2 linked regions of the Sphingobium yanoikuyae genome follow. The protein of the gene in region 2 interacts with the protein of the main gene of each other region in a pairwise test. Links are inferred from orthologs where the notes say so. Each region holds a gene or a part of one and is shown on either strand. Other genes may lie near its edges. The genes, in order: ruvC and ruvA.

Region 1 (9,595 bases), 730 kb from region 2 along the record:
CGACCAGCGTGATCCGGCCATTGGCACGGCTGATCAGCTTTTCCTGCTCCATCTGCCGGATCATCCGGTTCACATGAACCGACGTCAGGCCGATCGCGTCGCCAATCTCCTCCTGCGTCAGCTTCAGGTCGAAACTGTCGGTGATGCTGTCGTCCGTCACGCGCAGCCGATCGAACATGTCGAGCAGGAAGGACGCGACCCGCGCCCTGGCCGATGTGCGGCCGAGCGAGGCAAGCCGGTCGGTCATCGCCACCCGCTCCGCATTGGACAGCAGGAACAGCAGGGCAGCGACGCGCGGATATTCCTCCAGCAACCGGCGCAGCGCATGCTTGTCGAACGGGCAGACGATGGCGTCCGACAGGGCGACCAGTGATTCCGGGGCCTTGCTGTAAATGGTGCTGGCCGAACCGATGAAATCGCCGGGGAAGTAGACGCGCAATATCTGGCGGCTGCCATCGGGCAGGATGACATAGCTCATGACCCGACCTTCGCGCAGCACGAACAACTCAGTGATCGTCTCGTTGACGCGCTGGATCATGGCCCCGCGTTTGATCTTGCGGGGATTTTCTTCCAGCCGAGCCAATGCTGCTTTTTCTGCGTCGGACAGGGGAACCGTCTTGGCCAGTCTTTCCGCGAAACAGCTCGTCGCCACCAATACACCTTCTTCTTGAAATTGTTGTTACGATGGCAGAACGCCCCAACCTCCTTTTGGCTGCATTTCGGCAAGGCGCACTAAACTCGATCAAGGTTGCGGCGATCCGCGAAAATAGTCTTCCGCCGCGCCCGTCCCTGCCCGTTTTTCACGCCGAACGACCGCGCGCGCGCCTTGCACGGCGCGCAATAGACGCTATGAAACCTAGCCAATGGACCGCATTCACATTCGCGGCGGCAAGCAACTCAATGGCCGCCTTCCCATCTCCGGCGCTAAGAACGCTGCCCTGACGCTGCTGCCGTGCGCGTTGCTGACCGACGAGCCCGTCGCGCTGCGCAATCTGCCGCGCCTGGCCGACGTCGACAGCTTCGGCCATCTGCTCAACCAGCTTGGCGTGTCGACCATGATCGAGGGCGCCCGTCCGGAGGATTTCGGCCGCGTCATGACGATGCGTGCCGGTCGCGTGACCTCGACCGAGGCGCCCTATGACATCGTGCGCAAGATGCGCGCGTCGATCCTGGTGCTCGGCCCGCTGCTCGCCCGCGCCGGCGAGGCACGGGTGTCGCTGCCCGGCGGCTGCGCGATCGGCAACCGCCCGATCGACCTGCACCTCAAGGCACTGGAAGCCTTCGGCGCGATCATCGAGATTGCGGCCGGCTATGTCCGCGCCAGCCTGCCCGATGGCGGCCTGCCCGGCGGCATCTATACCTTCCCGGTGGTGTCGGTGGGTGCGACCGAAAATGCGCTGATGGCGGCCTCGCTCGCCAAGGGCACCTGCATCCTCGAAAATGCCGCGCGCGAGCCGGAGATTGTTGATCTCTGCAAGCTGCTGATCGCGATGGGCGCCGATATCGAGGGCGTGGGCACCGACAAGCTGGTGATCCATGGCCGCGATCGTCTCCACGGCGCGACCTACAGCGTCATGCCTGACCGTATCGAGGCGGGCAGCTATGCCTGTGCTGCGGCGATCACCGGCGGTTCGCTCGACCTGATCGGCGCCAATGCCGACGATATGCACGCCATCCTGGCCGCGCTGCGCGACGCGGGCGTGCAGGTCGACGAGCATCGCGACGGCATCCGCGTTTCGTCCGACGGCAAGCTCAAGCCGCTGACCCTGTCGACCGCGCCTTTCCCGGCCTTCCCGACCGACATGCAGGCGCAGTTCATGGCGATGCTGACCAAGGCGGAGGGCGCATCGGTCCTGACCGAGACGATCTTCGAGAATCGCTACATGCATGTGCCTGAACTGGCGCGCATGGGTGCCGACATCAGCGTCAACGGCCGCACTGCGGTCGTACGCGGCGTCGACAAGCTGGTCGGTGCGCCGGTGATGGCGACCGATCTGCGCGCCTCGATGAGCCTGATCCTGGCCGGCCTTGCTGCCGAAGGCGAGACCATCGTCAGCCGCGTCTATCATCTCGATCGCGGTTATGAGCGGTTGGAGGAAAAGCTCTCGGCCGTCGGCGCCGACATCGAGCGGGTCAGCGATGGCTGACGGACGCGGCCTGGCAACGGATCGGGCGGCGCTGCTGGCGCTTTATGATCTCGACGCCGGCGGTTTCCGTACCCTGGACGACATCACCAGCTTCGCCGCGCAACTATGCGGGGCGCCGATCGCGCTCGTCAGCATTGTCGAGGATGTAAGGCAGCGCTTTCTGGCGCGGGTTGGGCTGGATGCGGAGGAGACGCCGCGTGACGTCTCCTTCTGCGCCCTTGCCATGCTGGGCGACAATATCTTCGTCGTGCCCGACGCGACCCAGGATGCGCGCTTCATCGACAATGCGCTGGTCACCGGTGCGCCGCATATCCGTTTCTATGCCGGGGCGCCGCTGGTCGGCGGCGATGGCGAGCCGCTGGGTGCGCTCTGCGTCATCGATACGGTGCCGCGCGATGACCTGACCCCGCTGCAGCGCCAGGGGGTGTCGCTGCTGGCGCGGCAGGTGATGGTGGAACTGGAAGGACGCCGCCGCGATCGCGACGTGATCGCCCAGCAGCGGCTCGACGCGGCAGCGGTGGCGGACAGCGATCGCATGTTCCGTACCCTGGCCGACACCATGCCGCAAATGGTCTGGTCGACCCTGCCCGACGGCTATCATGATTATTATAATGCGCGCTGGTATGAATATACCGGCGTGCCGGCGGGATCGACTGATGGCGATGCCTGGAACGGCATGTTCCATGTCGATGACCAGCCCAAGGCCTGGGAGAAATGGCGCCATTCGCTGGCGAGCGGCGATCCCTATGAAATCGAATATCGGCTGCGGCACCGCGACGGCCTCTATCGCTGGACGCTGGGGCGCGCCCTGCCAATCCGTGACGCGCAGGGGCAGATCATCCGCTGGATCGGCACCTGCACCGAGATTCACGAACAGAAGCTGATGCTTGAAGAGCGCGAGATGATCGCGCATGAGCTGTCGCACCGGATCAAGAATATCTTCTCCGTCATTGCCGGCCTTATCGGCCTGTCAGCGCGCGAGCGACCGGGCATGCAGGAAGGGGCGGACGACCTGCGCGATCGCATCCTGGCGCTGGGGCGGGCGCATGACTTCGTCCGGACCCATGGCGGCGGCGTCAGCATGGCGGAGGAGCAGGCGTCGCTGCATGGCGTGCTGGAGGAGATTTTTGCGCCCTATGGCGGCCGGGAACGACTGCAATTGTCGGGCGACAATCCGCCGATCGATGATCGCTCGGCGACGCCGCTGGCGCTGCTGTTTCATGAGCTGGCGACCAATGCCGCCAAATATGGCGCGCTATCGACGCCTAATGGCTTCATCGCGCTGCATGTGGTGACGCAGGATGAGGATATCCGGCTCGACTGGCGCGAAGAGGGCGGGCCGAGTGTGGCGCCGATCGCCAGCGAAGGCTTTGGCAGTCGCCTGATCGCGCTCAGCGTCGAGCGTCAGCTGGGTGGTCAGCTCGAACGGCAATGGTGCCCCGACGGGCTTCGGCTCAGCCTGCGGATACCGCGACGCTCGATGCACCGCGCGGCGGCGGGAAGGGTGTAAAGCCGGCAATCTCCGCCGTGGCGAGGTCGGCTGCTTCGGTGGCGGCCAGGCGCACGGTCTGGGCAATGCTCTGTGCGCGGAAGGGCTTGGTGACGACGCCCAGCGCGGCAACGGAAGCCGTGCCGATCTGCGCCGGATTGGCGGTCACATAGATGACCTTGATGCCGAAGCGGCTGGCCAGTTCCATGCCGATGGCGGGGCCGGTGGGGCCATCACGCAGGTTGAGGTCGACCAGGGCGATGTCGCAGGATTCGGCGGCGGCCATCGCCGCCTCGCGGTCGGCCGCGATGCCGCCGACATCGAAGCCGGCATCCTGCACAATCTGTTCGATTTCCAACGCGACGAAAATCTCGTCCTCGACGATCAGAATCTTCTTGCTCATCCCTGCGCCCGCTTATGCTGGTGTCGATAAATGCGGAAAGGGACGAAGAGTTCCCGAAATATGTAAAAATCAGGTATCGTCGTTTTCGATGCTGGTCCAGGCGGTGTCGAATGCGGTGCCGTTCATCAGCAGGACCGATGCGGGATAGCCGCCTGCCGCCGCCTTCTTCGCCGTTTCGGTGGCGCTGTCGATGGCCGCCTGCTGCGTCGCAAAGGGGCCGTAATAGCTGTTGTTGAGGTTGATCTTCCACGCGCCGTCATGCGGGACGATGATGTAGCGGGCGTGGGGCAGGTCGGTCATGGTCGCGATGGTCTCCGATGGCAGGTCAGCGCGCGGGCATCCGCCGGGCGCTCGCCAGATGATGGGCATGGGTGATCGCCACCGCAAGGGCATCGGCCGCGTCGGAGCCGACGATCTTGGCGCCGGGCAGCAGCCGCTGGACCATGGCATGGACCTGGTCCTTCGACGCGTTGCCGACGCCGACGACCGATTTCTTGACGAGGCGGGCGGCATATTCACCCACTTCCATGCCGGAACGCGCGGCATTCAGCAGGATGACGCCGCGCGCCTGGCCCAGCTTCAGCGTCGATTGCGGATTGACGTTGACGAACACCTCCTCGACCGCAGCACCATCGGGCCGATGTTCGAGGATCAGGTCGGTCAGCGCCAGATCGAGGGCCATCAGCCGCGTCGCCAGCGACATCGCGCTGTCGGTCTTGATCTGGCCGTTGCCGACATGGGTCAGGCGATTGCCATCGGCGGCGATCAGGCCCCAGCCGGTGGTGCCGAGGCCGGGGTCGAGGCCAAGTATGATCATGGGTGCAGGATCGTCCGCATCGGGCAAGACCGGCGCGCATCGGCGCTGCGCGATCTCGCCCGAAGCGAACGGGAGCCGGGCATCTTAGCCCAGCTTCTCCATCACGGCGTCGGAGACTTCATAATTGCCCCAGACGGTCTGGACGTCGTCATCATCTTCCAGCGTGTCGACCAGCTTCAGCAGCGTTGCGGCATTGGCTTCGTCGACTTCCAGCGTGGTCTGCGGCTTCCAGGCGAGCTTGGCGCCCTCTGCCGGACCCAGCTTGGCTTCCAGCGCCTTGGCGACTTCGTGCAGCGCGTCCATCGCGGTCCAGATCTCATGCTCGTCTTCGTTCGACGAGACATCGTCCGCACCCGCTTCCAGCGCGGCTTCGAAGACCGCGTCGGCATCGCCGGCGCTGGCGGGATAGGTGATGAGGCCCAGGCGGTCGAAGCCATGGCTCACCGCGCCCGATGCGCCCAGATTGCCGCCATTCTTGGCAAAGGCGGTGCGGACATTGGTCGCGGTGCGATTGCGATTGTCGGTCAGTGCCTCGACGATGATGGCGACGCCGCCGGGGCCATAGCCCTCATAGCGGATTTCCTCGTAATTCTCCATGTCGCCGCCGATCGCCTTGTCGATCGCGCGCTGGATATTGTCCTTGGGCATCGACTGGGCCTTGGCGGCGTTGACCGCCAGGCGCAGGCGTGGGTTCATGTCCGGATCGGGCATGCCCATCTTGGCCGCGACGGTGATTTCGCGCGACAGCTTGGAGAACATCGACGAGCGCTTCTTGTCCTGCGCACCCTTGCGATGCATGATGTTCTTGAATTTGGAATGGCCGGCCACGGCCTTCTCCTGACATTTCTGTGAAACCGAAGCGCGCTCTCTAGCGAGCGCGTCGCCATCCTGCAACGCTAGAGGATGGCGGAGGCGCGGCGATCAGTAGCGGATCGCGGTGCCCGAGGCGGAGACCATCAGCATGGAGCCATTGGCGCCGATCACTTCATAGTCGAGGTCGACGCCGACCACGGCATTGGCGCCGAGCTTGCGGGCATTGCCCTGCATCTCCTCGATCGCTTCGCTGCGGGCGCGTTGCAGCACATCCTCATAGGCGCCCGATCGGCCGCCGACGATGTCGCGCACGCTGGCGAACAGGTCACGGAAGAGGTTGGCGCCGACAATCACTTCGCCGGTGACGATGCCCAGATAATCCTGGGCGGGACGGCCTTCCAGGCGGCTGGTGGTGCTGACGATGATGTCGGTCATAAGGGGCGTCCTCTCATTTTGGTGGCGCCCCTGGCGCGAGGGGGCTGGACCAGATGTAGGTCGACAGCACCCCTCGGCAAGGTCCGGTGGCATGCACCGGTCGGGAATAAGGCGTGGACCGCCTTATTCCATGCCCAGCGCGGACAGGTAGGTCTGCAGGATCGCTTCCATTTCCTGGCGGTCATGCGGCTGCATCTTACGCAGGCGGATGATCTGGCGCATGATCTTGGGGTCGTAACCGGTCGCCTTGGCTTCCAGATAGACGTCCTTGATGTCGTCGCCGATGCCCTTCTTTTCTTCTTCCAGGCGCTCGATGCGCTCGATCAGAAGGCGCAGCTGGTCGGCTGCGATATTGCCCTCGCTCATGGGAATCTCCGTGTCAGTGTGAATCGGTTGGCGGATGCTCCTAGAGCCTGATCGGTTGAGGTGGAAGCGCTTTGCGCTTCCGCTGATACCGTGAATCAGGCTCTAATTGAGAAATGCCGGGTCGCGCAATGCACCCCAGGCTGATCCGGCAGGGTCGCCCGGAGCCTGATGCCAAAGCTTAGTGGTTGTCCGCGTTCTTCGCCACACTCTCCTGCATCTTTGCGATCTGCTCGGGCGTCGCTTCGTTCTGATGGCGGGCCTTCCATTCGGCAAAGGGCATGCCGTGGACGATTGCACGGGCCTCGTCGCGGGTCAGATGGCCGTCGGCCTCGGCAATCCAGTCGGCCAGACAGTTGCGGCAGAAGCCGGCCGTACCCATCAGGTCGATATTCTGCACGTCGGTCCGATGCTGCAAATGCGCGATCAGCCGACGGAAGGCGGTTGCAGCGACGGCGTCACTGAGTATGGTAGCGGACACAGGCGGAACCTTTCGCTTAATCTACATCATCCTGTCGTGCAGCACGGATAATCGATAACGACGCCCTGGCAAGCCAGAGGCGATCAATACGGCCAGGAGAAGACATGACACGACTATCGCCCCGCTCGCGCAAGGTTCGCATTCTCGCGACCCTCGGTCCCGCCAGCGAGAGCGCAGAGATGATCCGCGCATTGTTTGTCGCGGGTGCCGACGCCTTTCGAGTCAATATGAGCCATGGCGCGCATGAGGATCATGCCGCCCGCATCGCCACGATCCGCGAGCTGGAAAAGGAATTTGCCCGGCCGACCACGATTCTGGCCGACCTTCAGGGCCCCAAGCTGCGCGTGGGCACGTTCGAGAAGGGGCTGGTGGTGCTGGAGACCGGCGCGGCCTTCGTCCTCGATCGGGACGACACGCCGGGCACCGTCGAGCGCGTGAACCTGCCGCACCCCGAAATCTATGCCGCGCTGGTCCCCGAGACCCGGCTGCTGCTGGATGACGGCAAGCTGGTGCTGCGGGTGAAGGCGGTGACCGATACGCGAATCGATACCATCGTGGAAATCGGCGGCACCCTGTCGAACCGCAAGGGCGTGAATGTGCCTGACGTGGTCGTGCCGGTGCCGGCGCTGACCGACAAGGATCGCCGTGACCTCAGCTTCGCGGTCGATCAGGGCTGCGACTGGATCGCCTTGAGCTTCGTGCAGCGGCCCGAGGATCTCGCCGAAGCGCGCAAGCTGATGGGCGGCCATGGCGCGCTGATGGCCAAGATCGAGAAGCCCTCGGCCGTGCAGCGGCTGGAGGAGATTATCGAGATGGCCGACGGCGTGATGGTCGCGCGCGGCGATCTGGGCGTGGAATTGCCGCCGCAGGCGGTGCCGCCGCTGCAGAAGCAGATCGTCGCCACCGCGCGCCGCATGGGCCGTCCGGTTGTGGTGGCGACCCAGATGCTCGAATCGATGATCAAGGCGCCGACCCCGACCCGCGCCGAAGTGTCGGACGTGGCGACGGCGGTCTATGACGGCGCCGACGCGATCATGTTGTCGGCCGAAACGGCGGCGGGCGACTGGCCGGTCGAGGCGGTGTCGATGATGGACAGCATCGCCCATAGCGTGGAGCGCGATCCGGGCTATTTCGCCCGTCTGCACTTCACCGAAACCCGGCCCGACCCGACCACCGCCGACGCCCTGGCGGAGGCTGCCGCGGGCATCGTGCCGGTCGTCGGCGCCAGCGTCATCACCTGCTTCACCTCGTCGGGCAGCACCGTGCGCCGCGTGGCGCGTGAGCGGCCGTCCGCGCCGATCCTGGCGCTGACGCCGCGATCCGATACTGCGCGCAAGCTGGGCCTGACCTGGGGCGTCCATGCGATCCGCACCAAGGATATCGGCAATTTCGAGGAAATGATCGGCAAGGCGCGCCGCATGGCGTTGCGCCACGACATGAGCGCCAAGGGCGGCAAGATCGTGGTGCTGGCCGGCGTGCCCTTCGGGACGCCCGGTTCGACCAACGTGCTGCATGTCGCGACCGTGCGTGGCGACGAGCTGAAGGGGCGTGACGAAGAACCGACCATGCTGGCCTGATTCGTCTTTTTCGACCGATTCGGCGCGGCGGCCTATCCGGGTTGCCGCGCCTTTTTGTTGGGTAGCCGAATCGATTCGCGCGAAAACAGCGCGCCAACACGTTGAGCGCCCGATCCATGGGATCGGGCGCTCAATAAGACCTTTGGAAGGTCCGGAGGATCGGCGGGCCGATCCGTCCGCGCTTTTAGCCCTGGCGGGCCTTGAAGCGACGGTTGGTCTTGTTGATGACGTAGGTCCGGCCACGACGACGGATCACGCGGTTGTCCCGGTGGCGGCCCTTGAGCGACTTGAGCGAGTTGCGGATCTTCATTGTCAGCCTTCTGGAATCATGTCTGATTGGAAAAATCGAAGCGCAGCCCCTATGGGGGAGGCGGCCGAAAGTCAAGCGCAGGCCACCGCCTTTTGCCACCGTTCATCCTGCATGCAGCCAAGTCATGGCTTCACCCGTTGGAAGGGAATGCTATGTCGGCGGCGTGTTGGACATAGTCCCGTTGGAGTGCAATCGCATGTTGAAACAGATCATCCTCTCCTCCTGCCTTGCCCTGTCGCTCGCCGCCTGCGCGACGGTGCCGTCGGTGGAGGTGACGCGATTCCACAATGGCAGCCCGGCACAGACCGGATCGATCGCGGTGCAGGAAATCCCCGGCAATCCGGACGTTGGCCTGGAATTTCGCACCTATGCCGGGGCGGTGAGCCAGGAACTGCAGCGCGTCGGTTTCACCAATGCGGGCGATGCGGGCAGCGACTATGTCGCGCTGGTCGGCTTCCGCCGCAGCTTCCGCCCGACCGGCACCGCGCGCAATGACAAGCCGGTCAGCGTGGGCGTTGGCGGGGCGCTGGGCAGTGGCGGCTATTCCGGCCTGGGGCTGGGCGTCGGCATCAACCTGTCGGGCAAGCCCAAGGATATCGTCTCCACCGAATTGCAGATCCAGATTCGCCGTCGCAGCGATCAGGCCGCCATCTGGGAAGGCCGCGCCTCGACCGAATCGCGTGAAGGCACGCCCGAGTCGCAGCCGCGCGCCGTCGCGCAAAAGCTCGCTGCCGCCCTCCTCGGGGGCTATCCGGGCGAA
Region 2 (9,799 bases):
CGGGCGGTGAAGCTGGCGCCGGATGCACCGGCTGGCAAGGCAGCGGCGGAAAATCTGGGACGTCTGGAACCGGAGGCAACGGCGCCCAAGCCGGCGGGCTGATTGATCAGCAAGATTTTGTCACGGAACCCCCATCCGATCCCGCCCGTTCGCCGACCGAGCGGGATAACGGAATGGATGGTAATGATATGACTGGCAAATTTTCCCGCATGATAGCGCTTGGCCTGTTGCTGGCTGGCGCGACCTCGCTCACGGCCTGCTCGCGCGGCGCAACCCGTGGTGGCCTGATCGGTGGCGCAGGCGGCGCGGTGATCGGCAGCGCGACCGGTCTCGGCACCACCGAGGGCGCTGTCATCGGTGGCACTGCCGGCGCGATCATCGGCGACAAGAGCGACTGTTCGAAGAAGGACCGCCGCCGGGGCCGCTGCTGACCCTATTTCAGGTAGAAGTCGACGGTCGTGACCACGCGCACCTTCTTGTAGGGCGTGTCGCTCGATCCGTCGCCGCCCTCGCCGTCGCGCGGGTCGATCGAGAAATAGCCCTGGGTCGCGCTCTTGATGCCGCCGACGCCGGACCCTGAATCCTTGGCGAACTGCTCGGCCGCCGCGCGCGCATCCCGCGTCGCGGCCGCCACCATCGGGGGTTTGAGGTCGTTGAGCCTGGTAAAGCTGTAGCGCATCCCCGATCCTTCCTGCAGCGTCACGCCGCGCCGGACCAGGTCGAACTGCTGGGCGACGGCGCGCTGGGCGCGGGCAATGTCGGTGGTGCGCAGCAGCATCCGCTGGGTGATGGTGATATTGTTGATGCCATTGTTGAGATATTGGTTCACGCCCGCGCCGACCGGGGTCAGCGCATCGGGCTTGAACCCCAGGCTGGCGAAATAGGCCTTGAGTTCCTGGGTATTGGCGTCGATTTCCGCCCGTACCGTCGGCAGGTCGGTGCCGGTCGCCGAATAGCTGATCGACCAGGTGGCAAGGTCGGCGGTCACGTCCTTCTCGGCCAGGCCCCGCACCGTGACCGATCGGTCCGCCGCCCTCGCGCGCTTGAGGCCGTCACCCAGCAGATAGCCGCCCGCGATCACGCCGACCGCCAGTACCGCCGCCGAACCCAGAAGCACCTTGTCCCGCATTTCCAGAGCCATGATCGCTTTCCTCTTCCGCCGGGCCGGTCCCGGTCCTATCTAGGGAGCTATCTGCCAATCTACCGATGAACCGTTGCTTTATGGCGACGAACGGAGAAAGCTTTGCTCAAATATCTGCACACGATGATCCGCGTCACGGATCTCGACAAGACCATCGGCTTTTTCGAACTGCTCGGCCTCAAGGAGGTCAAGCGCTTCGACAGCGAGGCGGGCCGCTTCACCCTCGTCTATCTCGCTGCGCCGGGCGACGAGGACGCGCAGGTGGAACTGACCTACAACTGGCCGCCGCAGGATGGCAGCCCGGCGGAAGTCTATGATGGCGGCCGCAATTTCGGCCATCTCGCCTATCAGGTCGACAATATCTACGAGACCTGCCAGCGGCTGATGGACGCCGGCATCATCATCAACCGCCCGCCGCGCGATGGCCACATGGCGTTCATCCGCACCCCCGACAATATCTCGGTCGAACTGTTGCAGGACGGCCGGCTCGACCCGGCCGAACCCTGGGTGTCGATGCCCAATATCGGGGCGTGGTAAGCCGATGCTGCAGGTCGTCCGCGTCCCTGTCCTCTCGGACAATTATGTCTGGCTGCTGTATGATGATGCCAGCGGCCAGACAGTCGCGGTCGACCCGTCGGTCGCCGACCCCGTGCTGGCGGCTGCTGCGGAACGCGGCTGGACCATCGACCAGATCTGGAACACCCATTGGCACCCCGATCATGTCGGCGGCAATGCCGGTATCAAGGCGGAGACCGGCTGCCTCATCACCGGCCCGGCGGCCGAAGCGGCGAAGATCGACACGCTCGACCGGCAAGTGGGGGAGGGGGACAGCGTCCGCATCGGCGATCATGTCGCCATGGTGATGGCCGTTCCCGCCCATACCGCCGGCCATATCGCCTATCATCTGGCCGATGACGCGATCCTCTTCGTCGGCGACACGCTCTTCGCCATGGGCTGCGGCCGCCTGTTTGAAGGGACGGCGGCGCAGATGTTCGCCAATATGCAGCGGTTCAAGGCGCTGCCAGGCGATACCATCGTCTATTGCGCCCATGAATATACGGAGAGCAATGGCCGCTTCGCGTTGACGGTGGAGCCGGACAATGCCGCGCTTCAGGCGCGCATGGCGGATGTCGTTGCTGCCCGTGCGCATGGCGAGCCGACAGTGCCCACGACGATCGCGCAAGAGCGCGACACCAACATCTTCATGCGCGCGCAGGACGTCGCCCAACTGGCGGAGCGGCGCGCCGGCAAGGACGCATTTTAGGCGCGGTCCTCGACGGATTCCGCACTATCATGGCGTCCTGTTTGCAAGGACATGGATGGAGAGAGGCGATGCGCGCATGGATATGTCTGGCCCCGCTGGCGCTGGCGGCCTGCAGCGGCACTTATGAGCCCACGCCGCTGACCGAGAAGCAGGCGGCCAAGATGGACAAGGCGCTGGCCGGACTGGTGCCGGGCGACAAGCTGACCTGCGTCAACCGCGAGCCGCAGACCAATTTCACCGTCATCAGCGGCAATACGCTGCTCTATCGTGTCAGCAAGAAGCTGGTTTACAAGAATGAACTGATCGGCAGCTGCAATGGCCTTGCCCGTGGCGACACGATGATCGTGCGCACCTTCGGCTCGCAATATTGCCGGGGCGACATCACCAGCAGCGCCGATCTGGTCAGCGGCATCGCCACCGGCAATTGCGCGCTGGGCGATTTCATCCCCTATCGCGCACCGGCAAAATAGGTCCGGGGACGCGCCTACCCCTTGTAGAGCGCGTCCAGCCGGTCCTGATAGCGTTTGCGGATGACATGGCGCCGGATCTTCATCGACGGCGTCAGCTCCTCATTCTCGATCGCGAACGGCTCATCCGCCAGGATGAAGCGGCGCACCCGCTCGATCACCGACAGATCGTCATTGACCCGGTCGACCGCCGCGCGCAGCGCCGCCAGATAGGTCGGATCATCGGTGATGCCCTTGATCGGCCGGCCATTGGCCGCCGCCCATTCCATCGTCCATTCCGAATCCGGCACCAGCAGGCCGACCAGATGCGGGCGACGATCGCCATAGACCATCGCCTGGCCGATCTCCGGCTGCAGCGTCAGCATGCCCTCGACCTTCTGCGGCGACACATTGTCGCCCTTGTCGTTGACGATCAGATCCTTCTTGCGGTCGGTGATGCGGATGCGGCCGCGGCCATCGATCTCGCCAATGTCGCCGGTATGCAGCCAGCCATCCTTGAGCACCTTCTCGGTCTCGGCCGGGTTGCGCCAATAGCCGTGCATCACCAGCTCGCCGCGCACCAATATCTCGCCATCTTCCGCGATCTTGACCTCGACCCCGTCCAGCGGCGGGCCGACCGTGTCCATCGCGATGCCGGCGGCGGGGCGGTTGCAGCTGATCACCGGTCCGGCCTCGGTCTGGCCATAGCCTTGCAGCAGCATCAGCCCCATAGCCTCGAAGAACAGGCCGACATCCGGGTTCAGCGGCGCGCCGCCCGACACCAGCGCCTTCATCCGCCCGCCGAAACGGGCGCGAATCTTGGGGATCAGGGTGCGCGCCAAAAGCGCCTTCATCGGCAGGTCGACGATCGACGACTTGCCCTGCTGTTCCTTGGCGGCGATGCGCAGTGCCTGGTTGAGCAGATAGGTGGGGAATTTGCCCTGCTTCTCGATCGACTTGATGATGCGGGTGCGCAGCACCTCGAACAGGCGCGGCACCACGACCATGATGGTCGGCCGGGCTTCCTCGATATTGCTGGCCAGCTTCTCCAGCCCTTCGGCATAATAGATCTGCCCGCCCAGCAGCATCGGCAGGAACTGGCCGCCACTATGTTCATAGGCGTGGCTCAGGGGCAGGAAGGACAGGAAAACCTCGTCGCCCCAGCCAAAATCCTCCAGCACCACCTGTCCCGCACCTTCGACATTGGCCAGGATCGCGCCATGATGCTGCATCACGCCGCGCGGGGCGCCGCCGGTACCGCTGGTATAGATGATGCAAGCCTGGTCGCTGCGCACGGCAGTCTGGGCCAGCGCACAGGCATCGACATCGGCCGGATGGGCGGCGATCAGGTCGGACCACAGGCGGCAGGTATAATTGCCCTGCGCACCGCGGATCGGCTCCATCGGAATGACCAGGCTGACCTGCGATCGCAGCACCGCCGGCATCAGCGTCGTCGCCAGCTTGGCGGTCGACACGATCACCGCGCGCGCGCCGCTGTCGGTCAGGATATGCTGATGGTCGCGCGTCGTATTGGTGGTGTAGGTCGGCACCGTGATGCAGCCCGCCGCCATGATGGCGAGGTCGGCGATGCAGAATTCCGGGCGATTTTCGCTGACCAGCATCACCGGGTCGCCGGGCTTCAGCCCTTCCGCCTTCAGCCCGGCCGCCATCGCCGCCACCTGGCGCGCGACTTCGGCCCAGCTCAGCAATTGCCATGTGCCCTGCGTCTTGCGCCACAGGAAGGGCGCGTCGCCCTTTTCCTTGGCGCGGGCAAAGAACATGGTGACCAGATTGGGGAAACGTTCGATCGCCCTCACAGGCTCAACTCCTCTTACATCGGCGCGTCTGCCGCGCGCCTGCAGCGCCAGCTGGCTATAGCCCGGCCTTGCCGTAACGGCCATGCACAATAACCGGTTTCGGCGCATATCGCTGCGTCGAATCGGGAAAGCGCGCGCTCTAGAAAGGCTGGCCGAATGGCGCAAGCGCCAATGGGATCAGTCGAACAGCCCGTCCTGCGACCCGGCCGGGGGATTGAGGCCCAGATGCTTCCAGCCCGGCCCGTTGAGGCAGCGACCCCGTGCGGTGCGGGCGATCAGCCCCAACTGGATCAGATAGGGTTCGACCACTTCCTCGATCGTGTCGCGCGCCTCGGACAGTCCGGCCGCCAGCGTCTCGACCCCCACCGGACCACCGCGATAGATATCGGCGATCATGTGCAGATAGCGCCGGTCCATCAGGTCGAGGCCGAGATGATCGACCTCCAGCCGTTGCAACGCGGCGTCCGCCACCTTGGCATCGACGGTCGGGGCGCCGGCGACATTTGCAAAGTCGCGCACCCGGCGCAGCAGCCGCCCGGCGATGCGCGGCGTCCCGCGCGACCGGCGGGCAATCTCGATCGCGCCGTCCGACGTGATCGCCAGGTCCAGCAGGCGCGCCGCGCGCCGGACCACCAGCTCCAGCTCGTCGACGGTATAGAATTGCAGCCGCACCGGAATGCCGAAACGATCGCGCAGCGGCGTCGTCAGCAACCCCTGGCGCGTGGTCGCGCCGACCAGGGTGAAGCGCGGCAGGTCGATCCGGACCGACCGGGCCGACGGGCCTTCGCCGATCATCAGGTCGAGCGCCCGGTCCTCCATCGCGGGATAGAGCACTTCCTCGACCGCCGGATTGAGCCGGTGAATCTCGTCGACGAACAGGACATCGCCCTCGTCCAGATTGGTGAGCAGGGCGGCCAGGTCGCCCGACTTGGCGATCACCGGGCCGGACGTGGCGCGGAAACCCACGCCCATTTCCTTGGCGACGATCTGTGCCAGCGTCGTCTTGCCAAGGCCGGGCGGGCCGAAGAACAGCACATGGTCCAGCGCCTCGCCACGGGTGCGCGCCGCCTGGATGAAGATACGCAGATTCTCGCGCGCCGCCTGCTGCCCGACAAATTCGTCGAGCGACTTGGGCCGCAGCGCCGCATCGACATCCTCGGCACGACGGGCCGGGGTGATCAGGCGATCCTCTTCGCTCATCAGCGGATATCACTCATTTCGTCATGCTGAACTTGTTTCAGCATCCATCCTGCCCCCGTCACGGACTTAAGGGGGGCAATCCCAATTCCATCGCCAGATCGCTCCATTGCGGATTGTCGGCTTCGATGAGATTGATTTTCCATTGGCGATGCCACCGTTTCAGCTGCTTTTCGCGAAGGATGGCCTGTTCCATCGTATCGCAGGCTTCGTAACGGACAAGCCGATGCACGCCATATCGAGCGGTAAAGCTCGGCATCCTGCTTGCGCGATGCTGCATCATCCGGCCCAGCAAGTTGGAGGTCACGCCGATGTAGAGCGTGCCGTATGGCTGACTCGCCAGAATATAGACGCACGGCTGCTTCATTGATGCCTCCGTTCGGTGCAGCCGGCGCCATGGATGCTGAAACAAGTTCAGCATGACGGCCTTGGCGGAAGGCCGTCACTTCGCCGCCTTCCGCAGCGCCAGGCGGACCAGCGCGTCAAGGCTGGCGCCTTCGCCCAGTTCCTCTTCGGCGGCGGCCACCGCGCCGCTCGCCTCGGCCGGCTTGAAGCCCAGATTCTGCAGCGCCGACAGCGCGTCGGCGGCAAAGCTGCCGGTCGGCAGCGCGACCACGCCCGGCATGCCGGGCGCACCGGCCGGGGCGGCGCCGATCTTGTCCTTCAGCTCATTGACGATGCGCTGGGCGAGCTTCGGGCCAACGCCATTGGCACGCGCGATCATCGCCTTGTCGCCCATCGCCACCGCGCGGTGCAGTTCCAGCGGCTCCAGCGCCGACAATATCGCGAGCGCCACGCGCGATCCCACGCCCTGCACATGGGTCAGCAGCCGGTACCAGTCGCGCTCCTCGGCGCGGGCAAAGCCGACCAGCCGGATCGAATCCTCGGCCACCAGCATCTCGGTATGGATGGTCACCGCCTCGCCCACCGGGCCGAGCGCCGCCAGCGTCCGCGATGACGCGCCGACCAGATAGCCGACCCCGCCGACATCGATGATGGCATGGTCGATGCCCGTGCTGTCCAGCCGTCCTTTGAGTTTCGCGATCATCGCCATTGCCCCATGGTCATGATCTGTTCTTTACAGCCTCTTGCGCCCCGCGCCAGACAAAAGCGCATGGCCGCTCGGGCACCAAATGGCGGCCCGTGCGTAATGCCGGTCGATTGCCATCCGCCAGAGGACCAAGAGACGATGCTGATGACCGCGCCGATGCTGACCCCCAAGGATTTCGAATTTCCCGCGATCATGCTGTCGGGCGTGGTCGATCATGGCATGTATCTGCATTTCAAGAATTGCCTGTCCACCGCGCCGCAGCAGGGGCTGGTGGTGGTGGAAATCTCCACCCTGGGTGGCGATCCGGAGATCGCGCGGATGATGGGGGAGGATATCCGCTTCCATTCGGACCTCTATCCCGAACGGCGCCTGGTCTTCCTCGGCAAGACCGCGGTCTATTCGGCCGGCGCCACCTTCATGAGCTTCTTCGCCACCGAGAATCGCTATCTGACGCGCGGCACCCGGCTGATGATCCATGAGCGGCTCATCACCAAGAATATCCATCTCGAAGGGCCGCTCTCCACCTGCATCGCTACGCTCAAGGCCTCGCTCCACGAGATCGAGGCATCGATCGCGATCCAGAATGAGGGGTTCGCCAATCTGATCCTGGGATCGCAGGTGACGATGGAGGAGGTGCTGCAGCGTGCGCCGGAAAACTGGTATCTGGAAGCCAATGAGGCAGCCGCGCTCGGCCTGGTGGCGACCGTGCTCTAAACGCTTGCGCGGCGGCATTTTCAGGCCTTTGATGCGCCATGGCCAAGACGCAGAAGCGATCCACCCTCTTTCCCTGGCGCTATGGCATGTTCCTCATGCTGCTGTTGTCGATCGCGCCGCTGGCCCTTTGGCTGCCCTGGCATGAGGCGGTGATGGGCGGGTTCGACCTGGCCGCCATCGCCTTCTGCCTCGCCGCCGTGCCGCTGATCGATTCCGATCCGGCACAGATGCGGCGCGAGGCCGTGCTCAACGACGCCAACCGGCAACTGATGCTGCTGCTGACCGGGGTGGTGTGCATCGTCATCCTGGTCGCGGTCGGCGTCGCCGCCAGCGCGCCGGGCCATCCCGATGCGGAAAGCGTCGTGCTGCTGCTGGCGACGCTCGTCATCGCCTGGCTCTTTTCCAACCTCGTCTATGCGATGCACTATGCCCATGCCTTCTACCTCGCCGATGACAAGGGCAAGGATGCGGGCGGCCTGGATTTCCCGGACACGGACGAGCCGGTCTATTGGGACTTCCTCTATTTCGGCTTCACCCTCGGCATGACCTTCCAGACCTCCGACGTGTCGATCACCGCGACCGGCATGCGCCGCACGGTGACGCTCCACTGCCTCGCCGCCTTCGTCTTCAACCTCGGCATCCTCGCCTTCACCATCAACGTGCTGGGCGGCTGAGGCGATGGCTTCATGGCTTGCTTACCAATATCGGCTATAAGCCCGATCCCATGAGCAAGAGCGCCGATCCCTGCCCCAAATCCGCCGTCAGCCATGGTGTCGGCATTGCCGGCCTTGTCGGCCTTGGCCTCTGGACCCTGGTGGCGCGCCATTATGGCATGAACGGTCCCAATGCCGGTCTGGCTGCCGTAGTCGCCTGCGGCATACCGATGGTGCTGTGGTCGCTGCTGGTGGACAAGGTGCATCGCAACCCCAGCACCGGCGTCGACTGGAACGCGCCGGCCCGCTCGGTCCGCAGCATGCTCGACATCAGCCTGGTGAAGATCGCAGGCCTGTGGGCCACATGGCTGGCCATTGCCGTCTGCTACTGCATCGGTCGCTGGTATTGGACCGGCAGCTATCGTTTCGCCATGGATCTGCTGATGGCGGCGGCGCCCTGGCTGCTGTTGCTGTCCATCCCCTATGTCATCTGGCTCGACCGCCGGCTGGTCGAACCGCGCGATGCCTGTTTCGCCTTCGGTCAGTGGGTCATCGGTGGCGCGGCCGGCAAGGCGGACATGGCACAGGTCGCCAACCATGCCCGCGCCTGGGCGGTGAAGGGCTTTTTCACCGCCTTCATGATCAGCATCGTGCCGGGCAATTTCGCCAGCGTCATCGACTGGCGGCTCGACGACCTGCTGCACAATCCGGTCGCGCTGACCGGTTTCCTGATCGGCATCATGTTCATGATCGACGTCTGCATGGCGACGGTCGGCTATCTGCTGACGATGAAACCGCTGGATTCCCATATCCGCACCGCCAATCCCTATCTGGGCGGTTGGCTCGCGGCTTTGCTCTGCTATCCGCCCTTCGTCATGATGGGGGCGGGCGGCCCGTTCGACTATCATGGCGGCGGCGCCGAATGGGATGTCTGGACGCACGGCATGCCGGCGCTGCAATGGGGGCTGGGCGCCTTGCTGGTGCTGCTGACCGCCATCTATGCCTGGGCGACGGTCGCCTTCGGCATCCGCTTCTCCAACCTTACCCATCGCGGCATATTGACCCATGGGCCCTATCGCTGGACCCGCCACCCGGCCTATCTGACCAAGAATCTCTTCTGGTGGTTCTCGTCGCTGCCCTTCCTCACCACCACGGGCAGCCTGACCGACATGGTGCGCAATTGCGCGCTGCTGGGTGTCACCAACGCTGTCTATTATTGGCGGGCCAGGACGGAGGAACAGCATCTGTCCGCCGATCCCGCCTATCAGGCCTATAGCGACTGGATGGCACGCAATGCGCCGGTGCCGCGCTTCTTCGCCTGGGTCGTCGGCCGCAAGCCGGACGCGCCACGGGAAACCCAGCCCGCCGAATGACCGGCGGGCTGGGTAGGATCAGAAGCTTTCCTCGGCATAGACGCGGCTGACATCGCCGCCCCATTCGCCATGATAGCGGTCGAGCAGCCGTTCGGCCGGGGTCTTGCCGGTGGCGATCACTTCATCGAGCGCCGACAGATAGC

What was found.
Region 1: the proteins of ruvA (region 2) and ruvC interact in binary tests that used the Escherichia coli proteins (3 or more experiments, as listed by UniProt). The link is inferred for Sphingobium yanoikuyae from one-to-one orthologs.

The regions. Positions count from the first base shown.
Region 1 is NZ_CP139979.1:5,041,843-5,051,437, forward strand. Bases 3,111-5,866 are described here. They hold ruvC (crossover junction endodeoxyribonuclease RuvC), read right to left. Parts: upstream 4,857-5,866; coding sequence 4,365-4,856; downstream 3,111-4,364. Other genes in these bases: U0025_RS23540 (PAS domain-containing protein), read left to right, coding at 3,111-3,657; U0025_RS23545 (response regulator), read right to left, coding at 3,602-4,039; U0025_RS23550 (DUF2188 domain-containing protein), read right to left, coding at 4,109-4,339; U0025_RS23560 (YebC/PmpR family DNA-binding transcriptional regulator), read right to left, coding at 4,941-5,684; U0025_RS23565 (heavy metal-binding domain-containing protein), read right to left, coding at 5,778-5,866. Outside these bases: U0025_RS23530 (Crp/Fnr family transcriptional regulator), read right to left, coding at 1-655; murA (UDP-N-acetylglucosamine 1-carboxyvinyltransferase), read left to right, coding at 864-2,147; more of U0025_RS23540, read left to right, coding at 2,140-3,110; more of U0025_RS23565, read right to left, coding at 5,867-6,104; U0025_RS23570 (DUF2312 domain-containing protein), read right to left, coding at 6,228-6,470; U0025_RS23575 (DUF1244 domain-containing protein), read right to left, coding at 6,649-6,948; pyk (pyruvate kinase), read left to right, coding at 7,053-8,525; ykgO (type B 50S ribosomal protein L36), read right to left, coding at 8,710-8,835; U0025_RS23590 (DUF4136 domain-containing protein), read left to right, coding at 9,032-9,595.
Region 2 is NZ_CP139979.1:4,307,410-4,317,208, forward strand. What follows is about bases 5,111-8,070. They hold ruvA (Holliday junction branch migration protein RuvA), read right to left. Parts: upstream 6,914-8,070; coding sequence 6,308-6,913; downstream 5,111-6,307. Other genes in these bases: ruvB (Holliday junction branch migration DNA helicase RuvB), read right to left, coding at 5,111-5,868; U0025_RS20020 (GIY-YIG nuclease family protein), read right to left, coding at 5,927-6,232; U0025_RS20030 (hypothetical protein), read left to right, coding at 7,055-7,630; U0025_RS20035 (DUF1345 domain-containing protein), read left to right, coding at 7,669-8,070. In the rest of the region: U0025_RS19980 (tetratricopeptide repeat protein), read left to right, coding at 1-102; U0025_RS19985 (hypothetical protein), read left to right, coding at 189-431; U0025_RS19990 (SIMPL domain-containing protein), read right to left, coding at 434-1,141; U0025_RS19995 (VOC family protein), read left to right, coding at 1,244-1,678; gloB (hydroxyacylglutathione hydrolase), read left to right, coding at 1,683-2,405; U0025_RS20005 (hypothetical protein), read left to right, coding at 2,474-2,875; U0025_RS20010 (AMP-dependent synthetase/ligase), read right to left, coding at 2,890-4,668; more of ruvB, read right to left, coding at 4,846-5,110; more of U0025_RS20035, read left to right, coding at 8,071-8,304; U0025_RS20040 (methyltransferase family protein), read left to right, coding at 8,355-9,656; U0025_RS20045 (glutamate--cysteine ligase), read right to left, coding at 9,675-9,799. UniProt on the Escherichia coli protein: The RuvA-RuvB-RuvC complex processes Holliday junction (HJ) DNA during genetic recombination and DNA repair.